Linked DNA regions of Desulfomonile tiedjei DSM 6799. The protein of the gene in region 1 interacts with the protein of each later gene in a pairwise test. Links are inferred from orthologs where the notes say so. Each region holds a gene or a part of one and is shown on either strand. Other genes may lie near its edges. The genes, in order: rlmN and ftsZ.

Region 1 (3,251 bases):
AATCTTCGCTCTGTCCACGCGGACAAACCTGCATTTTGGCCGAATCCATCAACATGAGAGGAATAAGCTTCTTGGACGGGACAGTCACGTGTACGCGGCGTCCGCGGCCCAGGTACGCATCCATAATGATGGGGAGACTGCCGACATGATCGATATGAGCGTGTGTGACAATGACAGCATCCACCCCCCTCTTGCCCAATGCGTCAAAGCGCGGAAGCGATTCGTATCCTTTCTTGGTTACGTCCAGGCCGCAATCCAGGAGAATTCTCGAACCTTTCCAGTCCAGAAGATAGGAATTTGCTCCTATTTCCCGGCCACCCCCTAAGACAGTGATACTGATGGGTTTTCTACTGGTCACCGGCATTTCCTGTTAGTGAAAGTTTCGCGTAAATAAGGCGTCGAATGCTCTCCTAGAATGTGAACGGCACAGTGATCTGTAAAGTCTTTGTACCATATTTTCATACATTTCGTAGCCTCAATCGGACAGTATGGCGATCTCTCTACATCCATATGCACGTGCATGTTGCTTTCGGCGTAGTTCAATTCTAAAATCGGAACGGATTATGTCGTTAGTTCAGTTGAGAGACAGTCAGACATTCTGGTAATGACTGTTCCTGGTGTCGCGGATCACGGCCTCCGTGCACCGGTAGGGGTCCCGCGAACACCCGGGATGGGTGCCCGGTAGCGGACGCAGGGCACCGATACTTTTCGAAACTTTTAGAAGACACGCGGACGGGTTCCGCTTTGATTGACCGTTGTTCCGGCCTCGAGCCGGACTTATTATTAAGGAGGATCGCATGGAAAAGACTCTTTCCATCATCAAACCGGATGGCGTATCGAAGAATCTCATAGGAGAAGTAATCAAGACATTCGAGTCGCAGGGAATCAGAATTGCGGCAGCGAAAATGAAGCTTTTGAGCCGCAAAGAAGCAGAAGGATTCTACTATGTTCATAAAGAACGCCCTTTCTTCGGAGAACTGGTAGAATTCATGATGTCGGGACCCGTGGTCTTGATGGTGTTGGAAGGAGAGGACGTGATTCGACGGAATCGTGAAATCATGGGAGCGACCGATCCTGCAGAAGCGGCGCCTGGAACTATCCGAGCAAAATGGGCTGACAGTAAACAGAACAATATTGTGCACGGATCCGATTCTCCTGAAAGCGCGGCATTTGAGATAGGGTACTTCTTCAGCGGAATAGAAATATTTTGATGAGCGTTTCTCACAAATCTCAACCTGAGACATGCGTTCCGGACCTGGTGGGAATGCCGCATTCCGAGATGGAAGACTTTTTCCGCGGACTCGGAAAAGAACGGTACAGAGCCGCCCAGGTAATGAAGTGGATACACCAGGACTTGTCCGATTCATTCGCGGGCATGACCAATCTGTCCAAGAGACTCAGGGACGAACTGAATGAAAGAGCAGGGTTGTGTATCCCGACGCTGATCGACATGCAGTGTTCGGAGGATGGTACCACCAAGTTTCTCCTGGGCCTGGAAGACGGACTCAGGGTTGAAACGGTGCTGATCCCTTCCGAGGATCACGACACGCTGTGTGTGTCCACTCAGGTGGGATGCGCCATGGGCTGCAGAATTTGCAGAACCGGTTCCATGGGATTTGTGAGAAATCTTACTGCCGGAGAAATCGTTTCTCAGCTTCTGACTGTGCGACGGCGCTTGCCGAGCAGTCGGATCACCAACATAGTCTTTATGGGAATGGGAGAGCCACTCGCGAATTTCGATCAAACCGTGAAAGCGCTGAACATACTGAGCCACCCCAATGGACCCCAGGTTTCCTGGCGCAGGATAACGGTGTCCACTGTTGGGCTGGTTCCTCGAATAACCGAGCTGGGAAACCGGGTGAGAGCCAAGCTTGCGGTCAGTCTCAATGCGGTGACCGACGAACAACGGGATCAGATAATGCCGATCAACAAAAAGTATCCCATCGGCACGCTTATGGAGACGTTGAGAAAATATCCCGTCACCAGAGGTGACCGTATTACCATCGAGTACGTGCTGATACGAGGTCTGAACGACTCCGATGCGGATGCACGACAATTAGTGCGATTGCTCAATCCCATTCGCGCAAAGGTGAATCTCATTCCGCTCAATGATGAGGCAACAGGCGATCTCGAATCACCTTTGCCTGAACGGGTGCTCAAGTTCCAGGACATACTCCTGAACCGTTCGCTCATGGCTATTGTCCGCAAGTCCAGAGGCAGGGATGTTCTCGCGGCATGCGGACAATTAGCGTCCCGTGGGACAGAACTCCCGTGACCGACCATTTCCCGGAACTCATTGCCGCATTATCCAACCCCGCGGTTTATCCTGTGCGGCCTGATTCCGTACAAGTCTTGCAGACCCACATTTCTGTCGTTTTTATAGCAGGAGACCTGGTTTACAAAATCAAGAAGCCGGTGAATTTCGGATTCCTAGATTTCACCACTCGAGAGAAGCGTACATATTACTGTCACCGCGAAGTGGCACTCAATTCCCGATTTTCAAAGGGGATTTACCTTGATGTTGCAACCATTTACCGGACGGATTCCGGAATCGATCTGACAGGGCCGGGTGAAGCGATCGAGTCCGCAGTCGTTATGCGGAGAATTCCGGAAGAGGCACTCTTGATAAGTATGGTTGATCGGGATCGTGTAACTCCGGAACTCCTGGACCGCATTTCCTCCTGTATTGCATATTTCCATGCACAAGCCGAACGAGGCCCGCAAATAGATGCCTTCGGATCTCCCCGGGTGATTCGAAATAATGTGACAGAAAACTTCGTGCAGACAGAACCGTACATTTCCCGAACCATCGATCGTTCCGTGTACGATGAGACGCGAGCGCTCTCCATTCAGTTCCTGGCGGAGAATGAACCACTGTTTACAAAAAGAGTTCAAGAAGGATTCATTCGGGACTGTCACGGAGATCTGCATCTCGATCACGTAATCGTACTGGATGAGATAATGTTGTTGGACTGTATCGAATTCAACGATCGTTTTCGGTACGGAGATACTGCTTCCGATCTTGCATTCCTTCTTATGGACTTTGAATATCGAGGATATCCCGCTTTTGCAGACCGCGTATCAAAGCAGTACGCAGCCGCATCAGGCGATGAGGATGCATTGAAGCTCCTGGGATTCTACAAATCCTATCGTGCCTTTGTTCGAGGTAAAGTGATCGGATTTACTCTGGACGAACCTGAAGTACCGGAGCAGGACAAGGCTGCGGCGGCAATGAGGGCGCGCTCGTATTT
Region 2 (3,149 bases), 4.1 Mb from region 1 along the record:
GACTTCTCCGGATGCCCAAAAATTAATGGAAATGTTAATGCGGGAGGTCTTGGCATTAGCACATCGTCTCAGGGTGAACCTCGTTGAGCAGGACCTGAACGAGTGGTCTAAAGTTCTTAATTCCCTGTCCCCTCAGGGAAAGACTTCTATGCTCCAGGATATTGAAGCAGGACGAAAAACGGAGGTAGAGTCATTCGCCGGGAAAATGGTTGAACTGGGCAAAATCCACGGAATACCGACACCTGCAAACGAAGTTGTACTGAGCATTATCCATGTGCTGGAGCAAACCAGAGCTTGATTTCTCATGTCGGAAATTCCGTTTTGGGACTCGGGGAACAGAATTATCCCCTCGTTCAGGTATAATTGTACCCGCATTCCGAAAGAACATTCTCAGGAATATGCCACAAAGCAAGGAGAATCAGTCCGGGCACAATAACCAGATCGTCCAGATGGCCGATTATCGGGATGAAATCGGGAATCAAATCGATGGGAGACATGAGATAAGCCAGCGCGAGCCATAAGAGCACCTTTGCCGTTCTCGGAGTCTTGGGATGCCGGTACACGGCCCGGTAAACATCGAGGCGAGCTTTCAAGGTACTCGCAACATCTTTGAGAGAAGATTTCAGCGACAACGCTGTGTAGCCTCCGAGAAATATATTGAGAATACACTGAACGAATCCGCCCTATCAAGTAGTACCGGTCCGCTTTTGTTCTTGTAATGTGGCAGGCTTGAGGTATCCTTCGCTCCGGACGACGCAAGGCCGTCTAATCACTCCGCTCAGAACACCTCAGCCTTCGCCATCTTATATGCACAATTGCGAAATGGTATGTCGGTCGGCACGGAGGCCGACCGCTACCGATACTACTTTGCATTGAAGAGGGAATAGTGGAGGATTCTCTCTTGACAAGAGTGTGTCCCTGAATCTCCTCCAAGGCGCTTTTATCATCCCCTGAAACCGAATTTCGTTCAGAAATTCGGTTTCAGGGGATGATAAAAGTTCTTGAAGGGGGTTTGGGGGAAACTTCTTTCAAGAAGTTTCCCCCAATTTTCTTAACTCTTGCGCAGGAAGGTAGGGATATCCAGATCTTCTTCGGTTTCCATGCCAAACTCATCCACAACGGTGAGATGCCTGCTGTTCTTTTCCCGCTGGGTGCGTCGAATGAATGCAGGCATGTGGGAATCTTTCGGTTCCGGTGGAACGATAGTCCGAGCTGACGAACGCTCGACCTTCGGTTCGTCGACATGAGCGGCAGAGGCGGGGGTTCGAGGACTTACCTGGACCTGCTCGGGTTGCTGAACCATGCAGTCTCTGCCGAATCCGGTGGCAATCACGGTGATGTTGACGGCATCGCCCATTTCTTCGTCGATTACTGCACCGAAGATGATGTTTGCATCATCATGGGCCTCATTTTGAATAACAGAGACAGCGTCGTTGATTTCCGACAAGGTCATATTGGAAGAGCCTGTCACATTGATGAGAACTCCACGTGCGCCGGTCATGGAAATATCTTCCAGGAGCGGGCTGTTGATCGCCATGCGAGTGGCTTCTTCGACACGACCTTCGCCGATTGCCGAGCCAGTCCCCATAAGTGCGATGCCTTTTTCCTGCATAATGGTCCGCACGTCCGCGAAGTCGAGGTTGATCAAACCGTTCACGGTTACGAGATCCGAAATTCCGCGTACACCCTGGAGCAACACGTCGTCGGCCTTGCGGAATGCATCGAGAAAGGAGATATCCTTTTTCAATGACAGGAGCCGCTGATTGGGGATGATGATCAACGTGTCCACCTCGCGGCGGAGCATTTCGATCCCTTCTTCGGCCTGACGCATCCGCTTCTTGCCTTCGAACAAGAAAGGCTTGGTCACGACGGCAACAGTGAGTGCTCCTACTTCCTGCCGGGCAATGCGTGCAATGATGGGAGCAGCGCCGGTACCTGTTCCACCACCGAGACCAGCGGTAATGAACACCATGTCGGCGCCTTCCAGCAAGTCGCGGAGATTGTCGTAATCCTCATTTGCCGCTATTCTTCCAACTTCAGGGTCTGCTCCTGCTCCAAGCCCTTTTGTCTGCTGATTTCCGATTTGCAGCTTTGTTTCCGCCAAATTATTCTGGAGGGACTGAGCGTCAGTATTGGCGGCAATGAATTCCACGCCGGTCAAACCTGACCGTATCATGTTGTTTACGGCGTTTCCGCCTCCGCCGCCTACACCTATTACTCGAATCAGAGCGTTACGATCGGATTGGACTTCAAAGTCCAGCATAGCCGGTACCTCCTCACATTAGAAATCTTTCGTCCCTTCCAGACAATGCCGAATTCCTCCGACGTGCCGGCATATTGCATTACATGTATTTCATCAAAATGCTTCGGTAAACCATTGTTTCATGCGCCCCATTACCCGGTCGAACATTCCGTTGCCCGCCTGGTAGGACGTGATGTCTACGCTCTTGTTCCGTGCCCCCCAGAGTACCAGTCCGACTCCGGTCGCATAGACAGGTGAATTCACTACGTCCACAAGTCCGCTTATCCCCACAGGGTATCCCAGGCGCACGGGCATATCGAAAATCTGTTCCGCGAGCTCGCAAATTCCTTCAATGGCGACGGTGCCGCCTGTCAGGACAATCCCTGACGCAATGGTTGGAAGCAGGTTGAATCGTTCCAGCTCTCTGCGGACAAGCCCCAGAAGCTCTTCCAACCTTGGTTCCGTGATGTCTGCCAGCCCGCTTCTCGAAAGGACGCGAGGCTGTCGTCCGCCTACTCCCGGAACGGTAATGGTCTCATCCTTGCTCACCATGGAGCCCAGTGCGCAACCGTGGCGTTTCTTTATCTTTTCCGCTTCCACCATGGGTGTCCTGAGCCCCACGGCTATGTCGTTGGTCAATTGTTCTCCGCCTACCGAGATCACCGAGGTATGCTGTATGGACCCCTCGGAGAACACCGCTATGTCGGTTGTTCCACCGCCTATGTCCACAAGAGCCACTCCCAGTTCTTTTTCGTCGGATGAGAGAACAGCTTCTGCTGCAGCCATTTGCTGAAGGATCAAATCATTGACCCTCAAGTTGCTGCGGTTGGCGCAGCGGATAATATTCTGGGCAGCAGAGACCGCACCGGTGATGATGTGTACTTTTGCTTCCAGGCGAACCCCGGCC

What was found.
Region 2: the proteins of rlmN (region 1) and ftsZ interact in binary tests that used the Escherichia coli proteins (3 or more experiments, as listed by UniProt). The link is inferred for Desulfomonile tiedjei DSM 6799 from one-to-one orthologs.

What each region holds. Positions count from the first base shown.
Region 1 is NC_018025.1:1,344,017-1,347,267, forward strand. Bases 322-3,242 are described here. They hold rlmN (dual-specificity RNA methyltransferase RlmN), read left to right. Parts: upstream 322-1,210; coding sequence 1,211-2,275; downstream 2,276-3,242. Other genes in these bases: DESTI_RS05610 (MBL fold metallo-hydrolase), read right to left, coding at 322-358; ndk (nucleoside-diphosphate kinase), read left to right, coding at 798-1,211; DESTI_RS05625 (bifunctional aminoglycoside phosphotransferase/ATP-binding protein), read left to right, coding at 2,236-3,242. Outside these bases: more of DESTI_RS05610, read right to left, coding at 1-321; more of DESTI_RS05625, read left to right, coding at 3,243-3,251.
Region 2 is NC_018025.1:5,440,565-5,443,713, reverse strand. Bases 158-2,976 are described here. They hold ftsZ (cell division protein FtsZ), read right to left. Parts: upstream 2,264-2,976; coding sequence 1,052-2,263; downstream 158-1,051. Other genes in these bases: ftsA (cell division protein FtsA), read right to left, coding at 2,357-2,976; DESTI_RS31470 (YkvA family protein), read right to left, coding at 354-632; DESTI_RS23370 (ketopantoate reductase family protein), read left to right, coding at 158-298. Also shown: more of DESTI_RS23370, read left to right, coding at 1-157; more of ftsA, read right to left, coding at 2,977-3,149. UniProt on the Escherichia coli protein: Essential cell division protein that forms a contractile ring structure (Z ring) at the future cell division site. The regulation of the ring assembly controls the timing and the location of cell division.